Regions from separate parts of the Nocardioides sp. JS614 genome, predicted to be linked through region 1. Evidence: predicted binding sites of a transcription regulator. Region 1 holds the regulator's gene; each other region holds the start of a gene.
The links. Region 1 encodes HrcA, which represses chaperone genes, less so after heat shock. Its sites were predicted from a motif close to TTGGCACTCGNNNNNNNCGAGTGCCAA; they were not measured.
Positions count from the first base shown of each region.

Region 1 (7,837 bases):
TGAGCGGCACGTTCACCGCGAGCGGGGTGTCCAGCTCGTTCGAGGCCACCACGCCGTGGGAGGTCCGTGCCGAGGACGGCACCGTGGCCGCGAAGGGCTTCGCCACGGCCGAGGGCTGGATGGACAAGCTCTACCCGTGGGAGACCGAGGTCGACGTCTCCGACCTCGAGCCCGGCACCTACACGTTCGTGGCGATGACCGACGACCCCTCCGGCGGCGAGGGCCACGGCCCGACCGAGGACACCAAGACCATCACCGTGCAGTGAGTCCGCCGCGGGCTCGGGCCCGCGCAGGTGGCCGGGCTGCCGCCGAGTTTCATCGGCAGCTTGCCGGCTCAGCGCCAGCGCGGCGTGCGGGAGAGCAGCGCCGCCACGGCGGCGACGCCGGCGGTCGAGGTCCGCAGCACCTCGGCGCCCAGCCGGACGCACACCGCGCCCGCGCCGACGAAGATGGCGACCTCGTCCTCGGTCAGGCCGCCCTCGGGCCCGACGACGACCACGATGCGCCCGGCAGCGGGTACGTCGAGACCGGCGACCGGCCCGGTCGCGTCCTCGTGGAGCACCACGGCCAGGTCCGCGGCACCGAGCAGCTCGACCACGTCCCCGGTCGACGCGAGCGGGGCGACCGAGGGGAACCGCATGCGCCGCGACTGCTTGGCGGCCTCCCGGGCGGTGGCGCGCCACCGGGCCAGGGACTTTGTCGCCCGCTCGCCTTTCCAGACCGTGACGCTGCGTGCCGCCTCCCAGGGCACGATCTCGGACACGCCGATCTCGGTCAGCACCTCGACCGCGAGCTCGCCGCGCTCACCCTTCGGGAGCGCCTGCACGACGACGACCGCGGGCTCCGGCTCGGGCTCGACCCGGACCGACTCGACGGCGACCGTGAACACCCGCTTGCCGGTGGCCGAGACCGCCCCGACCACCGACGTACCGGCGCCGTCGGTGAGCACCACCTGCTCCCCCACGCGCAGGCGGCGGACGGCGACCGCGTGGTGGGCCTCGTCGCCCTCGACCGTGACCTCCGAGCCGGCGCGCACGCCCTCGAGGCTCGGGACCGCGTGGACCGGGAGCGACATGGCGGTGCTCAGTGCGCGTTGAACGCGTCGCGGAGCCGGCCGAACACCGACTTGGCGCCGGGGCGCACCTGGCCGGTCGGCGCCTCCTCGCCGCGGATCGCGGCCAGCTCGATCAGCAGCTCCTCCTGGCGGGGGTCGAGCCGAGTCGGCGTCTCGACGACCACGGTGACGACGAGGTCGCCGCGCCCACCGCGCAGGCCCGGGACGCCGCGGCCGCGCAGCACCTGCTCGGTGCCGGACTGGGTGCCCGGCCGGACGTCGAGGTCGAACGACGTCTCCACCTCGGACTCGTCGGGGTCGCCCGTGACCACGTCGGCCTCCAGCGTGGGCAGGGTGAGCGTGGTGCCGAGCGCCGCCGCGGTCATCGGCAGCGTGACGGTGCAGTGCAGGTCGTTGCCATGGCGGGTGAAGGTCTCGTGCGGCGCGGTGTGGATCTCGACGTACAGGTCGCCGGCCGGACCGCCGCCCGGGCCGACCTCGCCCTCGCCGGACAGCTGCACCCGGGTGCCGTTGTCGACGCCGGCGGGGATCTTGACGGTGAGCGTACGGCGGGAGCGGACCCGGCCGTCGCCGGAGCACTCGCGGCAGGGCTCGGGGATGATCGTGCCGAACCCGCGGCACGCCGGGCACGGCCGCAGGGTGCGGATCTCGCCGAGGAAGGAGCGCTGCACGTGCGCCACCTCGCCGGCACCGTGGCAGGTCTCGCACGGGATCGGGTGGGTGCCCGCCGCCGTACCCTCGCCGTGGCAGGTGCTGCACCGCACGGCGGTGTCGACCTTGATCTCGCGGGTCACGCCGAAGGCCGCCTCGGCGAGCTCGACCTCCAGGCGGATCAGCGCGTCCTGGCCGCGGCGCTCGCGGGGCCGCGGCCCGCGGCCCGCGCCGGCGGCGCCACCGCCCCCGAAGAAGGCGTCCATGATGTCGGTGAACGAGAAGCCCGCGCCCTGACCGAAGCCGCCGGCGCCGCCGCCGAACGGGTCGCCGCCGCGGTCGTAGTGGGCGCGCTTCTGCGGGTCGGAGAGCACCTCGTAGGCGAGCGAGATCTCCTTGAAGCGCTCCTGCGCCTCGGGGTCGGGGTTGACGTCGGGGTGGTACTGGCGGGCCAGGCGCCGGTAGGCCTTCTTGATGGCGTCGGCGTCCGCGTCGCGGCCGACACCGAGCAGCTCGTACAGGTCCTGGCTCAACGTGGTTCCTTCTGTGATCTGGCTTGGTCGATCTCGACCTGACTGTGGGTGTGGGCCGGGGGCTAGCCCTCGTCGAGGATCCGCGACACGTAGCGCGCCACGGCGCGGACCGCCGCCATCGAGCCGGCGTAGTCCATCCGGGTGGGCCCGACGATGCCGAGGCGCGCGAGCGCCTCGTCGCCGGGCCCGTAGCCGGTCGCGACCACGCTGGTCGAGGAGAGCTCCTGGTAGGGCCCCTCGTGCCCGATCCGAACGGTCAGGATCTCGCCGGCCGTGGCCTCGCCGAGCAGCTTGAGCAGCACGACGTGCTCCTCGAGGGCCTCCAGCAGAGGCCGGACGGCCGAGTCGAAGCTGTCGCCGAAGCGGGCCAGGTTCGCGGCGCCACCGACCGCGATCCGCTCGTCGGATCGGTGGTCGGACATCGCCTCGACCAGGACGTCGACGACCGCCCCGGTGGGGGTGGCATCCTCGGCGGGCACCAGGGCCCGCAGCGCGGTCGCGGCATCGGCGATGATCTCGCCGAGCGCGGCGCGGTTGACCACGGTGCGCAGGTCCGCCAGGTCCTCCTCGCCGAGCTCGGCGGCGAGGTCCACGAGGCGCTGCTCGACCCGGCCCGTGCTGAGGATCAGCACCACCAGCAGGCGGGTCGGGGTCAAGGCGACCAGCTCGATGTGGCGCACCGTGGAGCGGGACAGGGTGGGGTACTGCACGACCGCGACCTGGCGGGTCAGCTGGGCCAGCAGCCGCACCGAGCGCTGGACGACGTCGTCGAGGTCGATCGCGCCGTCGAGGATGGTGGCGATCGCCCGCTTCTCCGCCGTGCTCATCGGCTTGATGGTCGTCAGCCGGTCCACGAACAGCCGGTAGCCCTTGTCGGTCGGGACCCGGCCGGCGCTCGTGTGCGGCTGGGTGATGTAGCCCTCGTCCTCCAGGGCCGCCATGTCGTTGCGGACCGTGGCCGGGGACACCCCGAGGCCGTGCCGCTCGACCAGCGCCTTGGAGCCCACCGGCTCCTCGGTGGCGACGTAGTCCTCCACGATCGCGCGGAGCACGGCGAGCCTGCGCTCCTCCTGCACTCGCCACACCTCCTCACGTCCGACCGCGCCCCGGTCGCCCGGCGCGCTGGCACTCGAAAGTCCTGAGTGCCAAGACTACTAGGCGCCCCGCCGAGGCACGTCGTGGCGCGCTGCATCCCGTCGCGCAGGCAGGTCCTAGGGTGGCCCGGTGGCTTTCAGGGAGGTCGCCGACCGGGTCTGGGTCGCGCGCTACGAGTGGTTCGACGTCAACGTGACCCTGGTGGGCGGTGACTCGGGCCTCCTGGTCGTGGACACCCACGCCTCCGCCACGGCCGCGCGGGCCGTGGTCGACGACATCCGCCGGCTCGGCGCCGGGACGGTGATCGCGGTCGTCAACACCCACGAGCACTTCGACCACACCTTCGGCAACGGCGAGCTGCGCTCGGCGTACGGCGCCGACCTGCCGATCCATGCGCACGAGGCCGCGGCCGAGCGCACGGTCCCGGCCGGCGAGCGGATCCAGGCGGCGTACGACGAGGAGCCCGACGACCCGCACCGCGAGGAGGTGCTGGCCACCACGATCGTCCCGGCCGACCGGACGTTCTCCTCGGCGCGGGTGCTCGACCTGGGCGACCGGATGGTCGAGCTGGTGCATCCCGGACGCGGACACACCGCGGGTGACCTCGTGGTCCGGGTCCCGGACGCCGACGTGCTACTGGCCGGTGACCTCGTCGAGGAGTCGGCACTGCGCGCCGGGGTGCCGGGATTCGGCGAGGACTGCTATCCCTTCGACTGGCCGCTCAGCCTCGACGTCGTCCTGACGCTGACCACGCCGGACTCGGTGGTCGTCCCCGGCCACGGCGCCCCCGTGGACCGGGACTTCGTCGAGGAGCAGCGCAACGCGATCGGCGTGGTCGCGGAGACGATCCGCGACCTGGCCGGCCGCGGGGTCCCGGTCGGCCAGGCGCTCGAGATGGGCGAGTGGCCCTACCCGCGCACCGAGCTCGCCGCCGCCGTGCGCCGCGGCTACGACCAGCTCCCCCGCAGCCAGAAGCGGTTGCCGCTCGTGTAGGAGGGGTACGTCGTGGTCATGAGCACCCACGACGACGAGCCCGCGGCCGGCATCTCCGACGACAAGCTGCCCGAGGACCTGCGGCCGACCGAGGACAACCCGCTCGCCAAGCCGCTCACCGACGAGGACGAACCGAAATCGGCCGAGGAGCTGGACGTGCTCGGCGGCAAGACGCCGGAGGAGAGCCACGAGGACGCCACCGACGCCAAGGGCGCCGAGGAGTCCGGCGGGTCGGGCGACGGGGAGGACGACTCCGCGGGCTGACGGCGCGCCCTCCGCGGCCCCGTCGGTGGTCCCGCCTAGCGTGGCGCAGGTGACCCACGACCGCTACGGATCCGACGTCTTGGCCACCGACTGGCGCGCGCCGAAGCGGGGCCGCGCCGTCGAGGCGCCCGCCGAGCTGGGCGTCGTGGTCGAGGAGGTCACCACCGACTGGTGCGGCGAGATCGTGGCGGTCGACCGCGACCTCGACACGCTCACCCTCGAGGATCGCCGCGGCAAGCGCCGGACCTTCCCGCTGGGGCCGGGCTTCCTGCTCGAGGGCCGGCCGGTGATCCTGGTGCCGCCGACGCGCGGTGGCACGCCGGCGAAGCCGACCCGCACCGCCTCCGGGTCGGTGGCCGTCCACGGCGCGAGGGCCCGGGTCGCCCGCGCCAGCCGGATCTTCGTCGAGGGCCGCCACGACGCCGAGCTGGTCGAGAAGGTGTGGGGCGACGACCTGCGGATCGAGGGCGTCGTGGTCGAGTACCTCGGCGGCGTCGACGACCTCGGCGACCACCTGCGCGACTTCCGGCCCGGCCCCGACCGCAAGGTCGGCGTACTCGTCGACCACCTGGTGCCCGGCTCGAAGGAGAGCCGGATCGCCCAGTCGGTCGCGGCCTCGCCGGTGGGCGGCCACGTGCTGATCGTCGGCCACCCGTTCATCGACATCTGGGCCGCGGTCAAGCCCGACCGGCTCGGCCTGACCCGCTGGCCCGACGTGCCGCGGACCATCGAGTGGAAGAAGGGCGTGTGCCAGCACCTCGGCTGGCCGCACCGCGACCAGGCCGACATCGCCCGGGCCTGGCAGCACATCCTCGGCCGCGTCTCCTCCTACAACGACCTCGACCCGGCCCTGCTGGGCCGGGTCGAGGAGCTCATCGACTTCGTCACCGCCTCCGCGGAGTGAGCAGGCGAAGGAACTCCGCCGTGTGACAGCGCGGCTCAGCTCATCCGCAGTGGCCGTCCCTGCGCGTCGGTGACGTTGTCGGTGGCGAGGATGATGATGCCGTCGATGAACGGCCAGAGCGCGCCGATCCCGCAGGTCAGCACGGTCACGACCAGCTGCCAGACACCCGTCTTGGTGTCCCCGAGGTAGAACCGGCCGATGCCCAGCGGGATCAGGATCTGCAGCAGGCCGGCGACCAGCTTGGTCTTGTCGGAGTACGGGATGCCGGTGACCGGGTGCACGCCGTACGGCGCGGCCGGGCTGGCGCCGTACGGCGCTGCGCCGGTGGGCGGGTAGCCGCCGGCCGGCGGGGGCGGGTAGCCGCTGGGCTGGCCGTACGGCGGCGGGGCCGGCGCGCCGTACGGCGGCGGGGCCGGCGCACCGTACGGCGGCGGTGCCGACTGTCCTTCGGGCTGGCCCTGTGGCTGCTGCGAGGGATCCGGGTTCTCTGGGCCTGTGGTCATGGTTTCACCCTAGGACCGCGAGGGCCCTCACGGCAGGAGATCGCGCACGACCGCATCGGCGAGCAGCCGGCCGCGGCGGGTGGGCACCAGGCGGTGCCCGTCGTCGGTCGCCAGCTCGGTGATCAGGTCGCGGGCCACGAGGTCCGGGACCGCCGCCCGGCCGGACTCGTCGAGGACCTCGACGGGCAGGCCGTCGCGCAGCCGGAGCTCGAGCAGCACCCGCTCGACCCGCCGGCTCTCCTCGTCCAGGACCTCCCGCGCGTGGGCCGGGCTCCGGCCGGCCGCGATCCGCTCGGCGTACGCCGCGGGGTGCTTGACGTTCCACCACCGCACCCCGCCGACGTGCGAGTGCGCACCCGGCCCGACGCCCCACCAGTCGCCCCCGGTCCAGTAGAGGAGGTTGTGCCGACAGCGGCTCGCCGTGTTGTCGTCGCGGCCGCGCGCCCAGTTCGACACCTCGTACCACTCCAGCCCAGCGGCGGCGAGCCGGTCGTCGACCAGGAGGTACTTGTCGGCGAGGTCGTCCTCGTCCGGCATCGGCAGCTCGCCCCGCTTGACCCGGCGGGCCAGCGCGGTGCCCTCCTCGACGATGAGGGAGTACGCCGACACGTGCTCCGGTCCGCACGCGAGGGCGGCCTCGACGCTGACGTCCCAGTCGGCGACGGACTCGCCCGGGGTGCCGTAGATCAGGTCCAGGCTGATCTGCTCGAAGCCCGCCTGCCGCGCCCAGTCGACGACCGCCGGCACCCGGAGCGGGTCGTGGGTGCGATCCAGCACCCGCAGCACGTGGTCGACCGCCGACTGCATGCCGAAGGAGAGCCGGGTGAACCCGGCAGCGCGGAGCTCCTCGAGGTCCCAGAGGGCGACGCTGTCGGGGTTCGCCTCGGTCGTGACCTCCACGTCGTCGGCCAACCCGAACTCCGCGCCGATCGCGGCCAGCACCGCCCCCAGGTCGGCCGGGCCGAGCAGCGTGGGGGTGCCGCCGCCGAAGAAGACGGTGTTCACCGGCAGATCGGTGTCGCCGAGCACCTGGCGCGCCCGGCGTACCTCGGCGATCGCGGCCTCGGCGTACGTCGCCCGGCTCGCCCCGGGGGCCCCACCGGCGGGCCCCAGCTCCTCGGCGGTGTAGGTGTTGAAGTCGCAGTAGCCGCACCGCACGGTGCAGAACGGCACGTGCACGTAGAACCCGAACCCGCGCTCCCCCACCCGGGCCAGCGCGCTCGCGGGGAGGGACCCGTCCTCGGGCGCGGGCTCACCGGGAGGCAGCGCGGACGGGGACACCACCCCATCCTCCCACCCACTCCTCACCGAGCCCCCCATCACTGGAAGTCGCGGGAGCGGTGCCGGGCGCGCAGGGCCTGGCCGGCCTCGGGGTGGACCGACTCGATCGGGGCGAGCCGGTCGGCGACCAGGTTGGTGACGCCGTCCTGGCGCTCGAGAATGCCGCGGACCACCATCCCGGCCGCGCCGGCGGCGGTGGCGCGGTGTCGCCGCCACACCCCGACGGTGCAGATCACGTTGAGCATCCCGGTCTCGTCCTCGAGGTTGAGGAACGTGACGCCGCCGGCGGTGCCCGGCCGCTGGCGGTGCGTGACCAGGCCGGCGACGTGCACCCGCCGACCCGGTTCGGCGCTCGCCGTGTCGGCCACCGACTTGATGCCCGCGGCGCGCAGCCGCTCGCGCAGGTGGCCGAACGGGTGCTGCGCAGGCGTGATCCCCGTGGCCCACAGGTCGGCCATGGTGACCTCGACCTCGTCCATCTCGGGGAGCATCGGCGCCGGCCCGGCGGCCCGGATGCCCTCGAGGTGCTCCTCGCTCT
Region 1 is NC_008699.1:2,027,940-2,035,776, reverse strand. It holds gene NOCA_RS11070 (Gmad2 immunoglobulin-like domain-containing protein) at 1-266, shown strand, start outside; gene NOCA_RS11065 (16S rRNA (uracil(1498)-N(3))-methyltransferase) at 335-1,075, opposite strand; gene dnaJ (molecular chaperone DnaJ) at 1,084-2,259, opposite strand; gene hrcA (heat-inducible transcriptional repressor HrcA) at 2,322-3,335, opposite strand; gene NOCA_RS11050 (MBL fold metallo-hydrolase) at 3,484-4,347, shown strand; gene NOCA_RS11045 (hypothetical protein) at 4,366-4,611, shown strand; gene NOCA_RS11040 (DUF3097 domain-containing protein) at 4,652-5,515, shown strand; gene NOCA_RS11035 (TM2 domain-containing protein) at 5,551-6,018, opposite strand; gene hemW (radical SAM family heme chaperone HemW) at 6,046-7,338, opposite strand; gene NOCA_RS11025 (error-prone DNA polymerase) at 7,338-7,837, opposite strand, start outside.

Region 2 (7,837 bases), 1.8 Mb from region 1:
AGACGACCGTGAAGACCCACGTAGCGCGGGTGCTGATGAAGCTCCGCCTGCGGGACAGGGTGCAGGCGGTCGTCCTGGCCTACGAGTCCGGACTGATGCGGGACTGACCCGGGCCCACGGAGCCCGCGTGGTCCACGCCTGACCGTTCGGAGCCGTCAATGGCCCGATCTGGCCGTTCCCAGGCGCCCTGGCTCGAGAGGAGGATCGGGCGCACCACTCTCGAGGAGGCCCCATGCGCCCGCTCACGCTGCTCGGTGCCGTCGTCGCGACGCTGTTGGCCCTGCTCGTCCCGGTGTCTCCGGCGACCGCGGCCACGACGTACACCTGGACCGGTGCCGAGAGCAACGCCTGGGGGAACAAGAAGAACTGGAACCCCGAGGGCGTGCCGCAGAACGGCGACTCGGTCCAGCTCGGCCCCGGCCCACGGCCCACGATCACCGACGTCCCCGACGTCCAGCTCGCGATGCTCACGGTCAACGGCTCGACCGACGGACTGGTGTCGATGTCCGGGCCGGGCCAGGTGATCACCGGGAGCCTGCAGTGGAACGGTGGCGACATCAACGTCGACCTGATGGTCTCCGCGCCACCGCTGGACCCGACCCCGTCGTTCATCATGATGGGCCAGACCCCGATGCACTTCGGGAACGGCGACAGCAATCTCGCCGACCACCAGACGCTGACGATCAACAGCACGCTGTCGCTGATGACCGGCCTCGCGGCCACGGACGACGCGTGGCTGACGTTCATGTTCGACAGCAGCATGCGGATCGCCAGCACCGGCAAGCTGCTGGTCGACCCGGCGGCCCGGGTGCTGGGCAGCCGGTGCTGCAGCGGCAGCACCTCGACGGTCATCGTCGACGGCACGCTCGAGGTGTTCTCGGCGATCGGCGCGACGGGCTACACGGCCCGGTTCGACGAGCTCGGCTTCGACCTCGCCGGCGACCTGGTCGTCCCGAAGGGCAACACCCTCGAGATCACCGGCGGCCCGATCCGGGTCGGCGGCCACGCCGTCAACGGCACCGTGGGCGATGCCTCGATCAAGGGTGGCGGGATCGTCGACATCAACGAGACCGACGGTGACGCCTGGGACGAGGCGCATCCGCTGCTGCCCGACGGGACCATGAAGTTCATCGAGGACGGCGAGAAGCTGACGCTGGCCGACGACACCGCGCTCCGCCTCGGGCCCTACAGCGAGGTCTCCGGGGTCGGCAGCATCGAGGGCAAGGGATCCGTCACGCTCGCCGGTACGACGGTGCGCGGCCGGCTGACCATCGCCGACGGCGTGCCCGCGACCACCGAGGCAGGTACCCAGACCACCGTCGCGGTCTGGGACCGCGACCTGCCCGGGCAGACCGGATGGCTCACTCCAGCCGGCGGGCTGAAGGTGGCGCCGACGTCGTCGGTCCGCGTGCTGGGTGGCGGCGGCCGGCTGATCGTGCCCAAGGACGCCACGCTCGAGGTCCCGGCCGGCGCGACCATCGATGCCGGCGGCTGCTGCTCCGACACCGGCCGGGTCACGCTCCAGAAGGGCTCGACCATGAAGATCGGCGCCGGCGAGGGCGACCCGGCGATGCTGACCTGGATCGAGCTCGGCGGCCAGGGCACCGTCGAGCACGCCGGGTCGTCCACGTGGGACCTGGCGGGCACCACGTTCACCAGCGGTGCCCGGATCACCGGCGAGGGCACCATCACCGGCGACCTGCCGGCCGGCCCGGCCGACATCCGGCCCTCCGGGATCCTCACGGTCGACGGCGACCTCACCACCAACCAGGCCGGCGTCTACCGGCCGCTGATGGCGACCCTGCGCAGCGAGCCGAAGGCGGCCGGGCGGCTGGTCGTCACCGGCACCGCGGCGCTGTCGGGGCGGCTCCAGCCGATCGGCGACACGACGTACGCCGTGGGCCGCCGGATCGTCGTCCTCGAGGCCGGCAGCATCACCGGCGGCTACCAGTGCGCGGTCGCCGGCGGGATGCTGCTCGACCCTGCCGCCACGAACATCGGCCTGCGGGCGATCGAGGCCCGGGTGTCGGACTGCCTGAAGCCGGCGCCCGCGTCGGTGCTCTCCGCGGCGTTCAGCGGCAGCCGGCGGATCGACCTCGGGCTCCCCGACTCCGCCCAGTCGGTCCTGCTCGACGTGACGGTCTCGGGCGCGACGCGCGGCACCACGCTGAAGCTGTCGGCCGGTCGGGGCACGGTGTCGCTGCAGGTGCCGAGGCGGCGGACGGTCACGCGGTGGCTCGAGGTGCCGGTCGCGGCCCACACCCGATTGACGGTCCAGCTCGCCAAGCGAGCCCGGGTGAAGATCAACCAGGTGGGCTACGCGTTCTAGCGATCCTTGGTCGCTAGCGGCCGGAGTAGTTGGGGGCCTCGACGGTCATCTGGACGTCGTGGGGGTGGCTCTCCTTGAGCGAGGCCGAGGTGATCCGCACGAAGCGGCCCTTCGCCTGGAGCTCGGGGATCGTCGCCGCGCCGATGTAGAACATCGACTGGTTCAGGCCGCCGATCAGCTGGTGGGCGACCGCGGCCAGCGGGCCCCGGTAGGCGACCTGGCCCTCGATCCCCTCGGGCACGATCTTGTCGTCGCTGGTCACCTCGGCCTGGAAGTACCGGTCCTTGGAGTAGGACTTCTTGCCGCGGCTGGACATCGCCGCCAACGAGCCCATCCCGCGGTAGGACTTGTACTGCTTGCCGTTGACGAAGATCAGCTCGCCGGGCGACTCCTCGCAGCCGGCCAGCAGCGAGCCGATCATCACGGTCTCGGCGCCGGCAACGATCGCCTTGGCGATGTCGCCCGACTGCTGCAGCCCGCCGTCGGCGATCACCGGCACGCCGACCGGCTGGCAGGCCAGCGACGCCTCGTACACGGCAGTGATCTGGGGTACGCCGCAGCCGGTGACGACCCGGGTCGTGCAGATCGAGCCGGGCCCGAACCCGACCTTCACGGCGTCGGCGCCGGCATCGACGAAGGCCTGCGCGCCGTCGCGGGTGGCGACGTTGCCGCCGATCACCTGGACGTGGCGGGTGGCCGGGTCGGCCTTGAGGCGGCGCACCATGTCGAGCAGCAGCGTGACGTGACCGTGGGCGGTGTCGGCGACCAGCACGTCCACACCGGCCTCCACGAGCGTGGTCGCGCGCTGCCAGGCGTCACCGAAGTAGCCGATCGCGGCCCCCACCATCAGTCGCCCCGCGCCGTCCTTGGAGGCATGCGGGAACTGCTCGGACTTCACGAAGTCCTTGACGGTGATCAGGCCGGCCAGCCGGCCCTGCGCGTCGACCAGCGGCAGCCGCTCGCGCTTGTGCTGGCGCAGCAGCAGGGTGGCGTCCTCGCGGGAGATGTCGGGGGGCGCGGTGATCAGCGGCATCGGCGTCATCACCTCGTCGACCTTGGTGGTGGCCCACTCCGCGACGGGGGTGAACCGCAGGTCGCGGTTGGTGATGATGCCGAGCAGGCGGTTGTCGGCGTCGACGACCGGGAAGCCGGAGATGCGGTACTCCCCGGCGAGCTGGTCGAGCTGCTCGAGGGTCGCGTCCGGCCCGATCGTCACCGGGTTGGAGATGATGCCGGTCTGGGTCCGCTTGACCAGGTCGACCTGGTAGGCCTGGTCCTCGATCGACAGGTTGCGGTGCAGCACGCCCAGGCCGCCCTGGCGCGCCATCGCGATCGCCATCCGCGACTCGGTCACGGTGTCCATCGCGGCGCTCACGAGCGGGACCTTCAACGAGATCTCGCGGGTCAGCCGCGAGGTCATGTCGATGTCCGCGGGCGCGAGGTCGGAGTGACCCGGCAGCAGCAGGACGTCGTCGTAGGTCAGGCCGAGGGCGGCGAACTTCTCAGGCAGCTCCACTCCGACAGCCTACCTGCGCCCGGAACGGGCCCGGCACCACGGCTCAGGGGAGAGACGGTCGTTCCTGGGACGGCCGGGGCCGTGGAACCGGCGCAGGGTCGGCGCGTCCTGCCCGCCGAAATGCGCGAGTCGGCGCCAGTTGCACGAACTGGCGCCGACTCGGCGTGAAGCGGGGTGGGTCAGTGGCCGTGGCCGTGCCCGTGGCCGTGACCGGCTGCCGCGGGCTCCTCCTCCTCGGGCTTGTCGACGACCAGGGTCTCGGTCGTGAGCAGCATGCCCGCGATCGAGGTGGCGTTGACCAGCGCGGAGCGGGTGACCTTCACCGGGTCCAGGACGCCCTGGGCGACCAGGTCGCCGTACTCCTCGGTGGCGGCGTTGAAGCCGTTGCCGAGGCCGAGCTCGCGGACCTTGGTGGTGACGACGTAGCCGTTGACCCCGCCGTTCTCGGCGATCCAGCGCAGCGGCTCGTCGGCGGCCTTGCGGACCACGCGGACGCCGAGCGCCTCGTCGCCGGTGAGGCCGAGGTCGTCGGAGAGCACCGAGACCGCGTGGACGAGGGCGGAGCCGCCGCCGGCGACGATGCCCTCCTCGATCGCGGCGCGCGTCGCGGAGACGGCGTCCTCGATGCGGTGCTTCTTCTCCTTCAGCTCCACCTCGGTGGCGGCGCCGACCTTGATCACGCACACGCCGCCGGCCAGCTTCGCGAGCCGCTCCTGGAGCTTCTCGCGGTCCCAGTCGGAGTCGGTGTTCTCCACCTCGGCCTTGATCTGGTTGACCCGGCCCTCGACGTCCTTGGGGTCGCCGGCGCCGTCCACGATCGTGGTGTCGTCCTTGGTGACGACGACGCGGCGGGCCTGGCCGAGCACCTCGAGGCCGACCTGGTCGAGCTTGAGTCCGACCTCGGGGGCGACGACCTGACCGCCGGTCAGGGTCGCGATGTCCTGCATCATCGCCTTGCGACGGTCACCGAACGCCGGGCTCTTCACCGCGACCGCGTTGAAGGTGCCGCGGATCTTGTTCACGACCAGGGTGGAGAGCGCCTCGCCCTCCACGTCCTCGGCCAGGATGAACAGCGGCTTGCCGGACTGGATCACCTTCTCCAGCAGCGGCAGCAGCTCGGCGACCGCGGAGATCTTGCCCTGGTGCAGCAGGATGTAGGGGTCCTCGAGGACGGCCTCCATCCGCTCCGGGTCGGTGACGAAGTACTGGCTGATGTAGCCCTTGTCGAACTGCATGCCCTCGGTGAACTCGAGCTCGGTGCCCATGGTGTTGGACTCCTCGACCGTGATCACGCCGTCCTTGCCGACCTTGTCGAAGGCCTCGGCGAGCAGGTCGCCGATCACGCTGTCACGGCTCGAGATCGTGGCGACCGACGCCATGTCCTCGCGCGACTCGACCTCGCGGGCCGCCTCCTTGAGGGCGTCGCCCACGGCCTCGGCAGCGGCGTCCATGCCGCGCTTGAGTCCCATCGGGTTCGCGCCGGCGGTGACCGCGCGCAGGCCCTCGTGGACCATCGCCTGGGCCAGCACCGTCGCGGTCGTCGTACCGTCGCCCGCGATGTCGTTGGTCTTGGTGGCGACCTCCTTGGTGAGCTGCGCACCGAGGTTCTCGAACGGGTCGTCCAGCTCGACCTCACGCGCGACGGTCACGCCGTCGTTGGTGATGGTCGGGGCGCCCCACTTCTTGTCCAGGACGACGTAGCGGCCCTTCGGGCCGAGCGTGACCTTGACGGCGTTGGCGAGCGCGTCGACGCCGCGCTCCAGGGCGCGCCGGGCGTGCTCGTCGAACTCCAGGATCTTGGGCATTTCTCTCCTCTATCGAAGACCGGGTCTAACGAAGACCGGGTCGTGTGCCTGAGAGCGCGCCATGGCGCGTCGTCAGGCACACGACCCGGAAGGACTTCAGGAAACGACAGCCAGGACGTCGCGCGCGGAGAGGATGAGGTACTCCTCGCCGGCGTACTTGACCTCGGTGCCGCCGTACTTGCTGTAGATGACCTTGTCGCCGACGGTGACGTCGAGCGGGACGCGGTTGCCGTTGTCGTCGATGCGACCCGGGCCGATCGCGAGGACCTCGCCCTCCTGGGGCTTCTCCTTGGCGGTGTCCGGGATGACCAGGCCCGAGGCCGTGGTCTGCTCGGCGTCGAGCGGCTTGACGACGATCCGGTCCTCGAGGGGCTTGATGTTGACCGACACTCCTGATCAACCTCCACTTTCTGGTACTTCGAGTTTGGTGGGTGGTGCACGTCTGTGCCTGCCCGTCCGGTACGCCGTCGCGGGGGTCGCACCGGGAAGACAAGCGCTGGCACACTCCGGTGGAGAGTGCCAACTGAGAAACTAGCACTCTCGCCAACTGAGTGCCAGAGCGGAGCCGGGGTGACAGGATCCGGGGGTGGACCTGGAGGCGTTCGGCTGGCTGCTCACCGCCGACGGCGCCCGGCTCCTGGAGGCCGCCGCAGCGGTCGTCGAGGCCGGCGAGGACCCGCTGGCGGCGCAGACCCGGTTGCGCCGAGGCGCCGAACCCGCCCAGGTCGCGGCCGCGCTCACCCAGGCCACCCTGCGGGTGCGCGCGCGGGAGAAGTTCGGCGAGCTCGCGGACCGGATGTACTTCACCCCCGACGGCCTGGAGCAGGCCACCCGCCACCGGGTCGCCACGCACCGGGCGAGCCGGCTGGTCGCCGCGTCCGCCGCGACCCTGGTCGACCTGGGCTGCGGCATCGGCGGCGACCTGCTCGCCGCGGCCCGCGCCGGGCTGACCGCGGCCGGCGTCGACCTCGACCCCGTGCGGGTGGCCGTGGCCCGGGCCAACCTCGATGCGCTGGGGCTGCCGGGAGCGGTGCAGCTCGCCGACGCGACCACGCTGGACACCAGTCCCTTCGACGTGGCGTTCGCCGACCCGGCTCGGCGTACCGCCCGGGGACGGACGTTCGACGTCGACGGCTGGACGCCGCCGTGGCCGTTCGTGGAGCGGCTGCTGGCCCGCGACTCCTGCGTCAAGGTCGCGCCGGGCATCCCGCACGAGCTCGTCCCCGAGGGGGTCGAGGCCGAGTGGGTCAGCGACCACGGCGAGGTCAAGGAGGCGGCGCTCTGGTCGGGCCGGCTCGCCACCACCGCACGGCGCGCGACCGTGATCGGCGAGGGCGGGCTGGCGACGCTGACCGACGAGGACGACCCCGGCGCGCCGGTCGGGCCCGTCGGCGCCTTCCTCTACGAGCCGGACGGCGCGGTGATCCGCGCCGGGCTGGTCACCGCCGTCGCCGCCGGGGTCGGCGGCCGGCTGGTCGACGAGCACATCGCGTACGTCGCCTCCGACGCGTCGTACCGCACCCCGTTCGCCCGCGGGTACCAGGTGCTCGAGGAGCTGCCGTACCGCGAGAAGGCGCTGCGGGCCGCCCTGCGCGAGCGGCGGATCGGCCGGCTGACGATCAAGAAGCGTGGCGTCGACGTGGTCCCCGACCAGCTGCGCAAGCGGCTGGACCTCGCCGGCGACGAGGAGGGCACGATCGTGCTCACCCGGGTCGCAGGCCACGGCACCGCACTGCTGGTGCAGCCCTTCTGAGGTTGCCGGCCGGCAGCCAACGCGCCGACCGCAACCCCACCGTCGGACCATCAGGCCCAAGAACGATCCCGCGCCCCGCGCGGCGACGAAGTCGACGCGCGAGGCGCGGGCATCGTCTCCCGGGAGTCGAAGGGGACTCCCGGGAGACGACGTTCAGTGAGCGGTCAGACCGCGGATGTCAGGCCGTGGCGGCCCGGGCACCCACCGGAGCGGTCTTCTCGACCCGCTTGGCGTGCCAGATGCCGAGGGCGAAGAGCGCCAGCAGGAGGCCCGCGCCGATGAAGGAGAAGACCGCGGCGATGCCGGCAATGGTGCCCATGGTGGCGAACGCGTAGCCGTAGAGGAGCAGGCCGCGCAGGGTGTTGCCGTCGAGCATGGTCTGCTTCAGACCGGCCCACGCGGCGGCCTCGTCCTGCTCAGCCTGGGTGGGGTTC
Region 2 is NC_008699.1:3,866,553-3,874,389, forward strand. It holds gene NOCA_RS19920 (response regulator) at 1-107, shown strand, start outside; gene NOCA_RS19925 (hypothetical protein) at 233-2,329, shown strand; gene guaB (IMP dehydrogenase) at 2,343-3,845, opposite strand; gene groL (chaperonin GroEL) at 4,025-5,650, opposite strand; gene groES (co-chaperone GroES) at 5,747-6,040, opposite strand; gene NOCA_RS19945 (class I SAM-dependent methyltransferase) at 6,237-7,403, shown strand; gene NOCA_RS19950 (hypothetical protein) at 7,582-7,837, opposite strand, start outside.
Region 2: a site for HrcA is predicted at 6,182-6,208, ahead of groES (co-chaperone GroES). Genes of this name have one in related genera too.

Region 3 (7,837 bases), 1.2 Mb from region 1:
ACCGTCGAGGGGGACCGGCACCTCCAGCTCACCGAGGAGGGGCTGCGGCTCGCGACCCGGGTGATGCGCAAGCACCGCCTCGCCGAGCGGCTCCTGACCGACGTGATCGGGCTCGACTGGGAGCTGGTGCACGAAGAGGCGTGCCGGTGGGAGCACGTGATGTCCGAGACGGTGGAGCGTCGCCTGCTCAGGCTCCTCGACCACCCCACGGAGTCGCCGTACGGCAACCCGATCCCGGGCCTGGACGAGCTCGGCGACCACCCGCCGGGCGAGGACTTCATGGAGGGCGTCGAGCCGCTCTCGCAGGCCGCCGGCCCCGCCGAGGGCCGGGTGCTGGTGCGCCGGATCTCCGAGGAGATGCAGAAGGACGAGATCCTGATGAGCGCGATGCGCCGGGCCGGGGCGCTGCCGGACAAGACCATCACGGTGATCGCCACCGAGGAGGGCATCCTGGTCGGCTCGGGCGGGGAGACGGCCGAGATCGTCCCCGAGGCCGCCGACCACATCTTCGTACGGAAGCTGTGAGTGACCGGGAGTTTTTACCTTCCGGTGTCGACGATAAGGGCGATCGTGTTGAGATACTTTTGACGTCCTGTTCATCGCACGTGCAGTTCACCGGGGTACGGTTCCCGACAGCGGGTCCGGCTGGCCCCGCGATGTCGTCGGTCGGGGGTGGACGACATGGGGGAAAGTCAATGGAGTTCATCGAGCTCAACAGCCCTGCCCGCGTGTCGGGCGAGCATGTGCTCGTCATTTCTCACTCTTCCACCGCCCTGACCCGTGGCCTCAACCACGGTGAGGCGGTCGTGCTCCAGACCCAGGACGGCGAGCGGTACGCCGCCGAGGTGATCGACATCGGCTTCTGGCCCGAGGACACCGTCTACACCTTCGCCCTCGGCGCCCGGCTCCCCGAGGACGTGGCGCGGGAGCGGATCGCCGGCCTCGACCCCGAGAAGCACGACCTGGCCCTCCACGAGATCATCGACCTGCTCGGCGAGCTGGCCCGGCCCCAGGACGAGGACCCCGACTGACGGGCTCCGGCCCCCGGGTGTAGCTCAGCCGCGCCGGGCCGCCAGGTCCTCGAGGAACTCGCTGCAGCCGGCGTCGATCGCATACGCCGCGTGCGCGTCGCCGCGGGTCGCACCCCGGTTGACGATCACGACCGGAACGCCCGCGCCGGCGGCCCGGCGGACGAAGCGGAACCCGGACATCACGGTCAGGCTGGAGCCGGCGACCAGCAGCACGCCGCCGGCGTCGGCGAGCGCGTCGACTGCGGCGTAGCAGCGCTCCACGCGAGACGCCGGCACGTTCTCGCCGAAGAAGACCACGTCCGGCTTGAGGATGCCGCCGCAGCGCTCGCACCCCGGGACCACGAAGTCGCCGGTCTCGTCGAGCTCGACGTCGCCGTCCGGGCGTACGGCGACCGCCGCGTGCCGCTCGGCGAACCCGGGGTTCAGCTCGGTCAGGCGCTCCTGGAGCGCCGCGCGCGCCGAGGCCGCCCGGCAGCCCAGGCAGACGACGTCCGCGATCCGGCCGTGCAGCGCGACCAGGCGCGGGGTGCCGGCCCGCTCGTGCAGCCCGTCGACGTTCTGGGTGATCAGCAGCTCGGGGGCGATCCGCGCGAGGGCGCGGTGGCCGGCGTTCGGGTCGGCGAGGCGCATCCGGCCCCACCCGAGGTGGCTGCGCGCCCAGTACCGCTGTCGCGCGGCCGGGCCCGAGACGAACTCCTGGTAGGTCATCGGGGTCCGCGCCGGCGAGCCCGGACCGCGGTAGTCGGGGATCCCCGAGTCGGTCGAGAGCCCGGCGCCGGTGAGCACGACCAGGGGACGCGCGGCGAGCAGGTCGAGGGCGGCGGCCGCCGGGGACCCGGCGAGCAGGCTGGTCATCGGGCGTAGCGGAGCTCGGCGCGCGCCTTGGCCTTCGCCGCCTCGGCCTCCCGGTTCTTCGGAGGTGCCGTCGTGACCAGCTCGTCGAGCAGGTGCTCGGTCACGTGGGCGATCTCGCGGACCGCGCGGTCGAACGCCGCCTGGTTGGCCTGCGACGGCTTCGTGGTCCCGCTCACCTTGCGGACGTACTGCAGGGCGGCCGCGGCGACCTCGTCGCGGGTGGCCGGGGGCTCGAAGTTGTTGAGCGGGCGGATGTTGCGGCACATGACCCCGAGGGTACGTCGGCAGGCGGCTCGCCAGCACTCTGCGAGCATGGCCCCATGACTCGCGAGCACGACATCGTCCTGGTCGGCGCGACCGGCTTCACCGGCGGGCTGACCGCCGAGTACCTCCTGCGGCACGCCCCCGCGGGTCTGCGGTGGGCGCTGGCCGGCCGCAACCGGGAGAAGCTGGAGGCGGTCCGCGACCGGCTCGCCGACATCGATCCGGTGGCCGCCGACCTGCCGCTGCTGCACGCCGACACCACCGATCCGGGCGCGCTCGCGGACCTGGCGGCGGCCACCCGGGTCGTGATCACCACGGTGGGGCCCTACCTCGAGCACGGCGGCCCGCTCGTGGCCGCCTGCGCCGAGGCCGGCACCGACTACGTCGACCTCACCGGCGAGCCCGAGTTCGTCGACCGCACGTACGTCGAGCACCACGCCACCGCCCAGCGCACCGGCGCCCGGATCGTGCACGCGTGCGGGTTCGACTCGGTTCCGCACGACCTCGGCGCGCTCTACACCGTCCAGCAGCTCGCCGCGACCGGTCCGGTGCGGCTGCGCGGCGTGGTCCGCTCGGGCGCCACCTTCTCCGGCGGCACCTTCCACTCGGCGCTGGGCCAGTTCTCCCGCGCCCGGCAGATGCGCACCGCGATGCAGGAGCGCCGTCGGGCCGAGCCGCGTCCCGAGGGCCGCCGCTCGCGCGCGGTCTCCGGCAAGCCGCACCGCGACCCGCTGCTCGGCTACTGGCTGGTGCCGCTCCCCACGATCGACCCGTTCGTCGTGGCCCGCAGCGGGGCCGCGCTGGCGGCGTACGGCCCGGACTTCTCCTACTCCCACTACGCCGGCACCAAGACGCTGCGGTACGCCGCCGGCGGGGCCGCGGCCGCCGTCGCGGTGTTCGGCGCGGCCCAGGTCCCGCCGCTGCGACGCCTCCTGCTCGGCCGGATCCCCCAGGGCGAGGGTCCCGACGAGCGGCGCCGGTCGAAGTCGTGGTTCACCGTCGACTTCGTCGGCGAGGGCGACGGCCGCACCGTGCACACCCGCGTCTCCGGCGGCGACCCCGGCTACGACGAGACCGCGAAGATGCTCGCCGAGTCCGCACTCTGCCTCGCGCTCGACGACAACCCGCCCACGTCCGGTCAGGTGACCACCGCCCAGGCGATGGGGGACAACCTGCTCACCCGGCTCCAGGCGGCCGGGATCCGCTTCGAGACCCTCGACTAGCTGCGAAGCCGGGCCGGCCGGGGATCGCGGGCAGGCGCACAGCGGGTGGGCGCCCCAGGCAGGAGTCGAACCTGCGACCTTTCGCTTAGGAGGCGGCTGCTCTATCCGCTGAGCTACTGGGGCCCTGCTCGACCCCACGTGGTCGAGACGTCGCCGGACAGTGTTTCACGAGGCCGGAGGGACGGCGGCCCGGCGGCCGGGAGTGGCCCCATTTTGGGATGGAGCACCGCTCACAGGGACACTTAAGGTTCGCGACCTACGCTCACCGAGCCCCCGACCCGCGATCCGAGGTTGTCCATGTCCGACGCCGTGCCCGAGCACGCCCAGCCGGATCCGGGCGCGCCCAAGCGGCGGGGCAAGGCCCGCAAGCGTCACACGGTCGGGAAGGTGCTGCTCGCCACGACGCTGGTGCTGGTCATGGCGACCGGCCTGGGCACGGTCTGGCTCTACCGCCACCTCAACGGCAACCTCAGCGTCCTCGACCCGACCGCCCAGCTGTCGAACCGGCCGGACAAGGTCAAGGTCGAGGGCCCCAAGGAGCCGCTCAACATCCTGGTGATGGGCAGCGACAGTCGCGACTGCGCTGGCTGCAACATCGACAACCTCACCGGTGGCGGCCAGCGCTCGGACACCACGATCCTGTTCCACCTCTCGGCGGACCGGGAGCGCGCCTACGGCGTCAGCATCCCGCGCGACTCGATGGTCGACCGGCCGGACTGCGAGGCCGAGGACGGCAAGACGATCCCGGGCGCCGACAACGTGATGTGGAACGAGGCGTTCGCGCTCGGCGGGCCCGCCTGCACGATCCAGCAGTTCGAGCAGCTCACCGGCGTGCGCCTCGACCACTTCGTCGTCGTGAACTTCGAGGGCTTCCAGGGCATGGTCGACGCGATCGGAGGGGTCGAGGTGTGCATCCCCGAGCCGATCGTGGACCCCGCCCACGGCATCAACATCGCCGCTGGCACCCGCAAGATCAAGGGCAAGGAGGCCCTCAACTACGTCCGCGAGCGGTACGTCGTCGGCAACGGCTCGGACATCGGCCGGATGAAGCGCCAGCAGGCGTTCATCGGCTCGATGGCCCACCAGGTCGTCACCGCCGGCACGCTCGCCCGGCCCGACCACCTGGTCGGCTTCCTCAACGCCGCGACCCAGTCGCTGACCGTCGACCCCGGCCTGGAGAACGTGTGGAAGATCGCCAAGCTCGGCGTCGAGTTCAAGGGCATCGGCTTGGACAACATCCAGTTCATCACGATCCCGAACATCCCCGACCCGGCCGACCCCAACCGCCTCGTCTGGCAGGAGCCGCAGGCCGACCAGGTCTGGCAGAAGCTCGCCCGCGACGAGCCGCTGACCAAGAAGCTCAGCGAGGGCGTGATCAGCGCCGGCAACCTGCCCGGTTCGGGCTCCACCTCGGATTCGGGCTCGGGTTCCGGCTCGGGTTCCGGCTCCACGAGCGAGGCCGAGAAGCAGGCGCTCGCGGACGCGGGGCTCTGCACGTGACCCGGCCGCGCTCGGAGGAGTCGGACTGGGAGCGGCGCCGGCGCCGCGCCGAGGTCTTCGGCGAGGCGCTGCCCGAGACCACCAAGGACGAGCGCGACGACGCCGCCCGGGACAAGGCGCGCGAGAGCGAGTCGCCGTCGGACCGGTGGCTACGCGAGCAGATCCCCCCGCACCACGGGTCGTGACCGCGGCTCGCGCGTCGACTTCGTCGCCGCGCGGGCCGCGGGATCGTTCCTGGGTGGGTCGTCCGACGGTGTGGTTGTGATCGGCGCGTCGGTTCCGCTGAGCTAGCCGAGGTCGGTCGGACCTGAGGTCGATCGTCCCTGCTGGGTGGCCAGCAGGTCGCGGATCTCCTCGAGCAGCTTGACGTCCTCGGGGGTGCCGGGCTCCGGGCTCGGGAAGTAGCGCTCCTTCGCCTTCGTGTAGGGCACCACGATGAAGAAGTACACCACCGCCGCGATGATGAGGAACGAGATCAGCGCGGTGAGCCAGGCGCCGATCGAGATGCCGTTCCAGACGTAGTCCGAGAAGTCCGGAGTGCCGCCGGCCTTGCCGATCAGGTCCATGATCAGGCCGACGGTGGCGGTGACCACGGTTGCGAACGCGGCGGCCATGACGAAGGCGACCGCGAGCTCGACGAGGTTCCCGCGCAGGATGAAGTTCTTGAATCCGGTCATGTCGGCACGCTAGCCGGGAAAGGCGATCGTGAGGAAGGTGCGCACCGAGGCATCCGCGATCCGGGCCACGTCGGCGGGCTCGGCGCCGACGACGACCAGCCGGCCGGGTAGCCCGGTCGCGCCGACGTCCGGACCGGCAGCGGGTACGGCGAGCACCGGGACGTCGGTCGCCACCACGCTCGCGCCACCGCCCTGGGGATCGGCGGCGACCAGGTCGACCCGGTCGCCGACCCGCAGCAGGTCGACCATGCCGGCGTCGGGGAGCCGCACCGGCACCGCGGTCAGTCCCGGGTAGCCGTCGGTGAGCGCCGGGCCGACGACCCGGACGTCGGTCACCGGCTCGCCCGCGCGCAGCGGCGCGGCCAGGGTGCGCCCGACGGCGTCGATCGCGTCGTCCGAGGCGCCCGCAGGCACGGAGTCGGGGGCGAACCCGACCGCGCGCAGGTCTCCCGGCGCCAGCACCGTGCCCGCCGTCAGGTCCCGGGCGGCGACGACGACGTCGACGCTGGGCGGCGGGGGAGCGGCCGCGGCGTGGATGCCGGTGGCGACCGCCACGGCGGTCAGCAGCGCGGCGAGCGGGCGGCGCCGGGCGAGGACGGCCCGGCGTACCGAACGCAGAGGGGAGACGAGGCGGTCACGGCGCATGCCGCGACGCTAGGAGATCCCGCCGGATCGTGATCCGGCTCTCCACAGGGCCCGGCAAGGGCGGCCTCGCGGGCCTTCAGTCGGAGGAGGTGGACGAGGCGCTCGCGGCCACCGCAGGCTTGGCCTCGGTGGTCGTCTTCGTCTCGGTCTTGGTCGAGGCGGTGTCGGTGGCGGACGTCCCGGAGCGGCTGTCGGTGCGGTAGAAGCCCGAGCCCTTGAACACGACACCGACCGCGTTGAACAGCTTGCGGAGCCGGCCCGAGCAGGAGGGGCACTCCGTCAGGGCGTCGTCGGAGAAGCTCTGGAACTGCTCGAAGGCGTGGCCGCACTCGGTGCAGGCGTACTGGTAGGTCGGCACGGTTCTCCTCCGGTGTGATCGTCGTCGGGGCCGTTGTCGGCTCGCGAGCCTGGCACTCGGCCCTGACGAGTGCCAATCATACGACACGGCACAATGGCCGGACATGCCTGCGACCACGGAGGACGACCGGCCGGACCGCGAGCGCCGGGGCTGGTGGCGCCGGTTCCGCGCGTGGCCGCGGCTCGCGCGGGCCCTGGTGTACGCCGCGGTCGCGCTCGTGCTGGTCCTCCTCGCCGGGCTGCTGACCGTGGTCCAGCTGGTGCGCGCGCCGTTCCCGCAGACCACCGGTGAGGTCGACCTGCCCGGGCTCGACGGGCCGGTCGAGGTGCTCCGGGACGACCACGGCATCGCGCAGCTCTACGGCGACTCGGTCGAGGACCTGATGCGGGCGCAGGGCTACGTGCAGGCCCAGGAGCGCTTCTTCCAGATGGACGTACGCCGGCACCTCGCCGCCGGCCGGCTGGCCGAGCTGTTCGGTGCCGCCGCGCTCCCGAGCGACGAGTACGCCCGTACCCTCGGCTGGCACCGGGTCGCGGAGCAGGAGCTGGCGCTCGTCCGGCCCGAGACGCGCGCGGCGCTGGAGGCATACGCGGACGGCGTGAACGCCTACCTCGAGCGCCACGCGCCCCGCGAGATCGCGGTCGAGTACACGGTCCTCAACGCGCGCGGTCTCGACTACCGGCCCGAGGACTGGACGCCGGTGGACTCGCTGGCCTGGCTCAAGGCGATGGCCTGGGACCTGGCCGGGAACCCGACCGAGGAGATCGACCGGGCGCTGGCGCTGGCGGGGCACACCGCGGACGAGGTCGCGGACCTGTACCCGCCCTACCCGCTCGACGAGCACGCCCCGATCGTGGGCCAGGGGGCCGTGGTCGACGGGGAGTTCGAGCAGGACGCCACCGGGCCCGGCACCCGCAACCCGCGGCGCCCGGCGTACCTCGCCGATGCCGCCGGCCGGACGGTGCTGACCGGCGTGCGCGACGGCCTCGCCCGGATGCCGGCCGCCCTCGGCGGCGGGGACGCGCTGGGCAGCAACGGCTGGGTGGTCTCCGGCGAGCACACGACGACCGGCGGCCCGCTGCTGGCCGACGACCCGCACCTCGGCGCGTCCGTCCCGGGCCCGTGGCTGCAGCTGGGCCTGCACTGCCGCACCGTCACCGACGAGTGCCCGCTGGACGTCGCCGGGTTCACGCTGGCCGGCGTCCCGGGGGTGGTCATCGGCCACAACACCGACATCGCCTGGGGCTTCGCCAACCTCGGCGCCGACGTCAGCGACCTCTACCT
Region 3 is NC_008699.1:823,829-831,665, forward strand. It holds gene NOCA_RS05355 (metal-dependent transcriptional regulator) at 1-525, shown strand, start outside; gene NOCA_RS05360 (hypothetical protein) at 696-1,031, shown strand; gene NOCA_RS05365 (Sir2 family NAD-dependent protein deacetylase) at 1,056-1,886, opposite strand; gene NOCA_RS05370 (DUF2277 domain-containing protein) at 1,883-2,152, opposite strand; gene NOCA_RS05375 (saccharopine dehydrogenase family protein) at 2,207-3,373, shown strand; tRNA gene NOCA_RS05380 (tRNA-Arg) at 3,424-3,496, opposite strand; gene NOCA_RS05385 (LCP family protein) at 3,671-4,873, shown strand; gene NOCA_RS05390 (hypothetical protein) at 4,870-5,058, shown strand; gene NOCA_RS05395 (MscL family protein) at 5,161-5,550, opposite strand; gene NOCA_RS05400 (SAF domain-containing protein) at 5,560-6,195, opposite strand; gene NOCA_RS05405 (FmdB family zinc ribbon protein) at 6,272-6,553, opposite strand; gene NOCA_RS05410 (penicillin acylase family protein) at 6,657-7,837, shown strand, end outside.
Region 3: a site for HrcA is predicted at 6,603-6,629, ahead of NOCA_RS05405 (FmdB family zinc ribbon protein). Genes of this name have one in related genera too.

Region 4 (7,837 bases), 2.2 Mb from region 1:
CGGCCGGCGCCACCCCCAAGGACGGCCCGTCCGCCGGCATCACCATGGTCACCGCGCTCACCTCGCTGGCCACCGGCCGCCCCGTGCGCTCGGAGGTCGGCATGACCGGCGAGGTCTCGCTGACCGGCCGGGTGCTGCCGATCGGCGGGCTCAAGCAGAAGCTGCTCGCGGCCCAGCGCCACGGCCTCACCGAGGTGTTCGTGCCGCTGCGCAACGAGCCGGACCTGGACGACGTACCGGCCGACGTCCTCGGGAGCGTCACGGTGCACCCGGTCAGCGACGTCCTGGACGTGGTCCGCGGCGCGCTGGCCAGCACCGAGGCGGCCACGGTCGCAGCGTGACCGGACGCCTCCGGGCGCGAGACGACGGCCGTCCAACATGTGGATGCGATGTGCACATGCTGAGACGGCCGTCGTACTGTTCTCCACAGCTCATCAAGAGGGACTGAGGGATACGGCCCTGTGAAGTCCCGGCAACCGCCGCGATCCTCCGCCGCCCGGCATCCAGCCAGGAAGCGGTTCGCGGAAACGGTGCCAATTCCGCCCGGGGCGACCGCCGCACCCGGGGAAGATGAGAAGGAGGACTTCATGAGCGCCGTCGTCATCGAGAAGACCAGCACGCCGGGCCTGCGCGAGGGCGCGTTCGGCAACGCCACCGCCCTCTCCTGCCGCGAGTGCGGCCACCAGGTCGAGCTCGGACCGCACTACGCGTGTCCGGAGTGCTTCGGCCCCCTGGAGATCGCCTACGACTTCCCCCGGGTCACCCGCGAGGAGATCGAGGCCGGCCCGCGCAACATCTGGCGCTACAAGGCGCTGCTGCCGGTGCCCGCCGACATCGAGGACAGCCCCAACACCGAGCCCGGCTTCACCCGCCTGCTGCGTGCGGGCAACCTGGCCGCCGAGCTCGGGATCGCGAACCTGTGGGTCAAGGACGACTCCACCAACCCCACCAACTCCTTCAAGGACCGCGTCGTCGCCTGCGCGCTGAGCGCGGCCCGCGAGTTCGGCAGCAAGGTCTTCGCCTGTCCGAGCACCGGCAACCTCGCCAACGCGGTCGCCGCCGCGGGCGCCCGCGCCGGCATCAAGACCGTGGTGTTCATCCCGAGCAACCTCGAGCAGCCCAAGCAGGTCAACTCCGCCGTCTTCACCGACTCCCTGGTGGCCGTCAACGGCAACTACGACGACGTCAACCGGCTCGCTTCCGAGATCGCCGGCGAGGAGGAGGGCTGGGCGTTCGTGAACGTCAACGTCCGCCCCTACTACGCCGAGGGCTCCAAGACCCTCGGCTACGAGATCGCCGAGCAGCTCGGCTGGCGGCTGCCGGACCAGATCGTGATCCCGGTCGCGAGCGGCTCGCAGCTGACCAAGGTGCACAAGGCCTTCCAGGAGCTGATCCGGCTCGGCCTCGTGGAGGACAAGCCCTACCGCGTGTACGGCGCGCAGGCCGCGGGCTGCTCCCCGGTCTCGGTCGCCTACAAGGCCGGCGTCGACGCCATCCGCCCGGTCAAGCCGGACACGATCGCCAAGAGCCTGGCGATCGGCAACCCCGCCGACGGCATCTACGTCCTCGACATCTGCCGCGAGACCGGCGGCGCGGTCGAGGACGTCACCGACGACGAGATCCGCGCCGGCATCGTGCTGCTGGCCCGCACCGAGGGGATCTTCACCGAGACCGCCGGCGGCACCACCGTCGCCGTGTTGAAGAAGCTCGTCGAGACCGGCCAGCTCGACACCTCGCTCGAGACCGTGGTGATCAACACCGGCCACGGCCTGAAGACCCTGGACGCGGTCTCCGGCACCGTGGCGCCCGCCGCGACCATCGACCCGTCGTACCCTGCCTTCGCCGCCACCGGCCTGGCCTGAGCACCCGAGCACCCGAGGAGCTGACCATGAGCGTCTCCGTCCGGATCCCCACGATCCTGCGCACCTACACCGGCGGCGAGTCCGAGGTGAGCGCCTCCGGCGCCACGCTGGCCGAGGTCCTCGACGACCTCGACGGCAGCTACGGCGGGATCAAGGCCCGGATCCTCGACGACGCCGGCGAGCTGCGCCGCTTCGTCAACGTCTACGTCGGCAACGACGACGTGCGGTTCCTCGACAACCTGGCGACGCCCACGCCCGACGGCGCCCAGATCTCGGTCATCCCGGCCGTCGCCGGCGGTTGCTGCTGAGGCTGCCCGCTCGTCATGCGTGCGGGCGGCCCGCGACACGTCGCGTTCACCCGGGCATGATTGAACGGACCGGTGACCCGTGCCCGGACCCGTCTCGCCGCGCTGACCGCCGCCACCCTGGCGGGGACGGTGGCGGGGGCGGCTCTGGCCGGCAGGGGGCTGCTGCACCGCCAGGCGGCCGCCGCGCGCCGGGTGATCGGCAAGCCGCTCGGCGAGACCGCCGTCGACGCCGACCGGGTCTGGAGGAAGAAGTACGGCGCGCCGCTGGACCTGCTGCTCCTCGGTGACTCGATCGCGGCCGGGCTCGGCGCCGAGCGGCCCAAGGAGACCCTCGGCGGCCGGCTGGCCCGGGCGCTCGCGCGGGAGACCGGTCGCGCCGTGCGGCTGCGGACCGCCGCCCGGGTCGGCTCGGAGTCCTCGACGCTCGCCGCCCAGCTGGCCGGTCTGCCGCCGACCTACCGCCCCGACGTCGCGGTGATCGTCGTCGGCGGCAACGACGTCACCCACCGGGTCCCGGTCGCCGAGTCGGTCAAGCACCTCGAGGAGGCGGTCCACGGCCTGCGCGACCTCGGGGCGGGCGTGGTGGTCGGCACCTGCCCGGACCTCGGCGCGCTGCGGCCGGTGCCACAGCCGCTGCGCGCGCTCGGCTCGCGCGCGTCGCGCCAGCTGGCCCTGGCCCAGGAGGCGGTCGCGGTGGCAGCCGGCGCCCACGCCGTCTCGCTGGCCCGCGTGGTCGGGCCGTTCTTCATCACCAACCCCGACGAGATGTTCAGCCTGGACCGGTTCCACCCCAGCGCGCTCGGCTACAAGCGCACCGCGAAGGCGATGCTGCCCTCGATCCTCGCCGCGCTCGGGCTGCGCGAGGAGGTGCCCTTCGGCCACCGCCGGCCGCGGGGAGGGCGGGGTGCGGACGCGGCGACCGCGGCGCCGGCGCTCCGCACCCTTGACACCGACCCGGGTGGCGGATGACAGTAGCGGTGGGAACGCTCCCAATCCACCGGTTCCGGACCTGGGGTGGACCAGCAGCTGTGGCCGAGCCCGGGCGGACGGGGAGCGCCCGCGGCCGACGGCGGTCGGTCGGCGACCCGCCGAGCGGCGGGTCCGGGAAGACCTCGACGTCCCGGACCCGCCGCTCGCTCCGCGCCGGTGCGCCGCCCGTGCCGCACCGTGCCGCGCCGCGATGTCCGCGGCCGCCCGCCCGCGCGACGGCATACTGACGCCATGGCCCGCCGCCCCCGCACCCGCCCCACCCTGGAGGAGGTCGCCGCGCTCGCGGGCGTCGGCCGCGGCACCGCCTCGCGCGTGATCAACGGTGGGGCGAAGGTCTCCGACCGCGCGCGCCAGGCGGTCGAGGACGCGATCGCCGAGCTCGGCTACGTGCCGAACGCCGCCGCCCGCGCCCTGGTCACCCGGCGCACCGACGCGGTCGCGCTGGTCATCGCCGAGTCCGAGGAGCGGGTGTTCGGCGAACCGTTCTTCGCAGGGATCGTGCGCGGCATCGGGGCGGCGCTCGCGACTGCCGATCGCCAGCTCGTGCTGATCCTGGCCGATGCCCGCCGCCGCGGCGGCCTCGAGCACTACCTCACCCGCCAGCACGTCGACGGGGTGCTGCTGCTCTCGCTGCACGGCGACGACACGCTGCCCGACCGGATCCGCGGCCACGGGCTGCCGGTGGTCGTGGGTGGCCGCCCGCGGCCCGACGTCGCGACCGGCTTCGTCGACGTCGACAACGTGCAGGGCGCCGGCCTCGCCGTGGCCCACCTCGTCGACCGCGGCCGCACCCGGATCGCCACGATCGCCGGCCCGGCGGACATGGTCGCCGGCAGCTCCCGCTTCGAGGGGTACGTCGCCGGCCTCACCGCCGCCGACCGGCCCATCGACGAGCGACTGGTGGCGCGCGGCGACTTCAGCCAGGAGAGCGGCACCCGCGCGATGCGGGCGCTCCTGGACCGGGAGCCGGGCGTGGACGGCGTCTTCTGCGCCAACGACCTGATGGCGGTCGGCGCGCTCCAGGCCCTGCGCGAGCACGGCCGCCGGGTCCCCGAGGACGTCTCCGTCGTGGGCTTCGAGGACGCTCCGATCGCCCGGGCGACGGTGCCCCCGCTGACGACCGTGCACCAGTCACCCGGGGCGATGGGGGGCGAGATGGTCGCGCTCCTGCTGGAGACGATGGCCGGCACCGACCCCGCGCCGCCCGGCCGGATGCTGCCCACCCGCCTGGTCGTGCGCCAGAGCAGCTGAACCGGAGCAGCGGGGCAGCCGGCCCAACCGGTCTGAACCCGCTCCGCGCCCGGGCTCCGGTTGTCCTAATCTTCCCCCGTGGACCAGCAGCCGACGAAACCGCTCGTGCTCCTGGTGACCTGCGCCGAGTGGCCCGACGGCGAGCCCGGGCACGGCGCCCTCGACGTCGCGCTCGAGGCCCAGGGCCTCACCGCCCGGTGGGTGCAGTGGGACGACCTCAGCGTCGACTGGGGCGCGGCCGACGTGGTCGCGGTGCGCTCCACGTGGGACTACGACCGCCGGCTCGGCGAGTTCCTCGGCTGGGCGTCCGGGGTCGGCCCGGCGCTGCTGAACGGCGTGGACGTGTTCCGGTGGAACACCGACAAGCGCTACCTGGTCCACCTCCAGTCGACCGGCCTGCCGGTGGTGCCCACGGTTGCCGCGGACACGGTGTTCGACGTGCGTGCCGCCGCCGACCGGTACGGCGTCGCGGTGGTCAAGCCGCGGGTGGGCGCCGGCGGCCGCGGCCTCGAGGTGGTCTCCGACGGACGCGTGTGGCTGCCCAGCCCGGACGGGCACCCCGGCCCGTGGATCGTCCAGCCCCTGGTCGAGTCGATCCACCACGACGGCGAGACCTCGGTGTTCATGATCGCCGGGCACCCGGTCAGCCAGGTGCAGAAGCTGCCCAGCACCACCGACATCCGGGTGCACGAGCAGTTCGGGGGCACGATGCGCTCGGTCGAGCTCACCAAGGAGGCGGCGCTGCTGGCGGCCCAGGCGGTCGCCGCCGTCGTGGACCTGCTCGGCGACGAGGTCGTCTACGCCCGGGTCGACATGATGCGCCACGAGGGCCGGCTGGTGGTCAGCGAGGTCGAGCTGACCGAGCCCGGGCTCTACCTCGACGTGCTCCCGCTCAACGCGCTGCCGTTCGCCGAGACGGTCGCCGCCCGGGCGCTGCCGCGCACCTGGTGACCCGGCGCCGGTCCCGGCGTACGCGCTCCGGACCCGCCCGCCCGATCCCCGCCCGCTCGTGCCTCGCGCGGGAGATCCTGGTGTCTCGACCCGCGATCACGCCCTCGCGGGCTCGGGCGTGCGCTCGCTCGACCCGCCCGGCCGATCCCGCACGCTCGTGCCTCGCGCGCGGGAGCCGGGCGCCTTGCACTCTCAGGGGTCGAGTGCTAAACATGGGGCTGGCACTCTCCCCCGGAGAGTGACAACACCGGATCGGCGACGTTGAGGTCCTCCTGACCGGCGAGAAAGGGTTCGCCGGAGCCAGGGTGGCCGTCCGTCGCGGGCAACCCGTCGACCCGGATCCATGAACTCTCTTCATTGCGAAGGATCGCAGGAGTTATGCCGAAGCTGATTGCTTTCAACGAGGAGGCCCGGCGCGGTCTCGAGCGTGGCATGAACACGCTCGCGGACGCTGTCAAGGTCACGCTCGGGCCCAAGGGTCGCAACGTCGTCCTCGAGAAGAAGTGGGGCGCCCCCACGATCACCAACGATGGTGTGTCCATCGCCAAGGAGATCGAGCTCGAGGACCCCTACGAGAAGATCGGTGCCGAGCTCGTCAAGGAGGTCGCCAAGAAGACCGACGACGTCGCCGGCGACGGCACCACCACCGCCACCGTCCTCGCCCAGGCGATGGTCCGCGAGGGCCTGCGCAACGTGGCCGCCGGTGCGAACCCGATGGGCCTCAAGCGCGGCATCGAGGCGGCCGTCGAGGCCGTGTCCGGCCAGCTGCTGAGCATGGCCAAGGACGTCGAGACCAAGGAGCAGATCGCGTCCACCGCGAGCATCTCCGCGGCCGACACGACCGTCGGCGAGATCATCGCCGAGGCGATGGACAAGGTCGGCAAGGAAGGCGTCATCACCGTCGAGGAGTCGAACACCTTCGGGCTCGACCTCGAACTCACCGAGGGCATGCGCTTCGACAAGGGCTACATCTCGGCGTACTTCGTCACCGACCCCGAGCGGATGGAGACGGTCCTCGAGGACCCCTACGTCCTGATCGCGAACCAGAAGATCTCCTCGGTCAAGGACCTGCTGCCGCTGCTCGAGAAGGTCATGCAGTCCGGCAAGCCGCTGCTGATCCTGGCCGAGGACGTCGACGGCGAGGCCCTGTCCACGCTGGTCGTCAACAAGATCCGCGGCACCTTCAAGTCCGTCGCCGTCAAGGCCCCGGGCTTCGGTGACCGCCGCAAGGCCATGCTGCAGGACATCGCGATCCTCACCGGCGGCCAGGTCATCTCCGAGGAGGTCGGCCTCAAGCTCGAGTCGACCGGCATCGAGCTGCTCGGCCAGGCCCGCAAGGTCGTCATCACCAAGGACGAGACCACGATCGTCGAGGGTGCCGGCGACGCCGACCAGATCGCCGGCCGGGTCAACCAGATCCGCGCCGAGATCGAGAAGTCGGACTCCGACTACGACCGCGAGAAGCTCCAGGAGCGCCTCGCCAAGCTGGCCGGCGGCGTGGCCGTCATCAAGGTCGGCGCGGCCACCGAGGTCGAGCTCAAGGAGCGCAAGCACCGCATCGAGGACGCCGTTCGCAACGCGAAGGCGGCCGTCGAGGAGGGCATCGTCGCCGGTGGTGGCGTGGCGCTCGTCCAGGCTGCCAACGCCGCGTTCGACAAGCTCGACCTCACCGGTGACGAGGCCGTGGGTGCGCAGATCGTGCGCTTCGCGACCGATGCCCCGCTCAAGCAGATCGCGATCAACGCCGGCCTCGAGGGCGGCGTCGTGGCGGAGAAGGTGCGCGGCCTCACGGCCGGTCACGGCCTCAATGCGGCCACCGGCGAGTACGTCGACATGATCGCCTCGGGCATCATCGACCCCGCCAAGGTGACCCGCAGCGCGCTGCAGAACGCCGCCTCCATCGCGGCGCTCTTCCTCACCACCGAGGCCGTCGTGGCCGACAAGCCGGAGAAGGCCGCCCCGATGGGCGACCCGTCCGGCGGCATGGGCGGCATGGACTTCTGAGCACCCCTTGGTCGGCCTGGCTCCGAGCCAGGCCGATCAAAGCCAGGTGCCGGGTCGAGGAGCGTCGACCGGACCGAGCGAAGCGAGGAACGGCGACGCGTCTCGAGACCCGGTCGCTCAGTGGAGCAGCAGCACAGCAGCAGAACGTCGACCCGCCGGAGGATCACCTCCGGCGGGTCGACGTCATTTCGGGAGGTGCCGGGTCGTGTGCCTGAGCACGCGCCATGGCGCGTGCTCAGGCACACGACCCATCAGTCGGCGCGCGGGGGCACCATCAGCAGGCAGGCGCCGGGCTCGGCGAACGGGATCAGGTCGGTGCCCTCCGGGTCCGCGCCGTACGTCGCGAGCGCGCCGCTGACCAGGCCGCGGTGGACCTCGCACACGACGCCGGGGTAGCGGTGGGCGGCCTCGAGCAGGGGGCACCTGGTCAGCCGCACCACGTCGTCGCGCTCGGCGTCCGCCTCGGGTTCG
Region 4 is NC_008699.1:4,200,270-4,208,106, reverse strand. It holds gene lon (endopeptidase La) at 1-341, shown strand, start outside; SAM riboswitch class I at 429-577, shown strand; gene thrC (threonine synthase) at 588-1,862, shown strand; gene NOCA_RS21635 (MoaD/ThiS family protein) at 1,889-2,170, shown strand; gene NOCA_RS21630 (SGNH/GDSL hydrolase family protein) at 2,243-3,139, shown strand; gene NOCA_RS21625 (LacI family DNA-binding transcriptional regulator) at 3,392-4,411, shown strand; gene NOCA_RS21620 (ATP-grasp domain-containing protein) at 4,490-5,362, shown strand; gene groL (chaperonin GroEL) at 5,741-7,366, shown strand; gene NOCA_RS21610 (helix-turn-helix transcriptional regulator) at 7,618-7,837, opposite strand, start outside.
Region 4: a site for HrcA is predicted at 5,546-5,572, ahead of groL (chaperonin GroEL). Genes of this name have one in related genera too.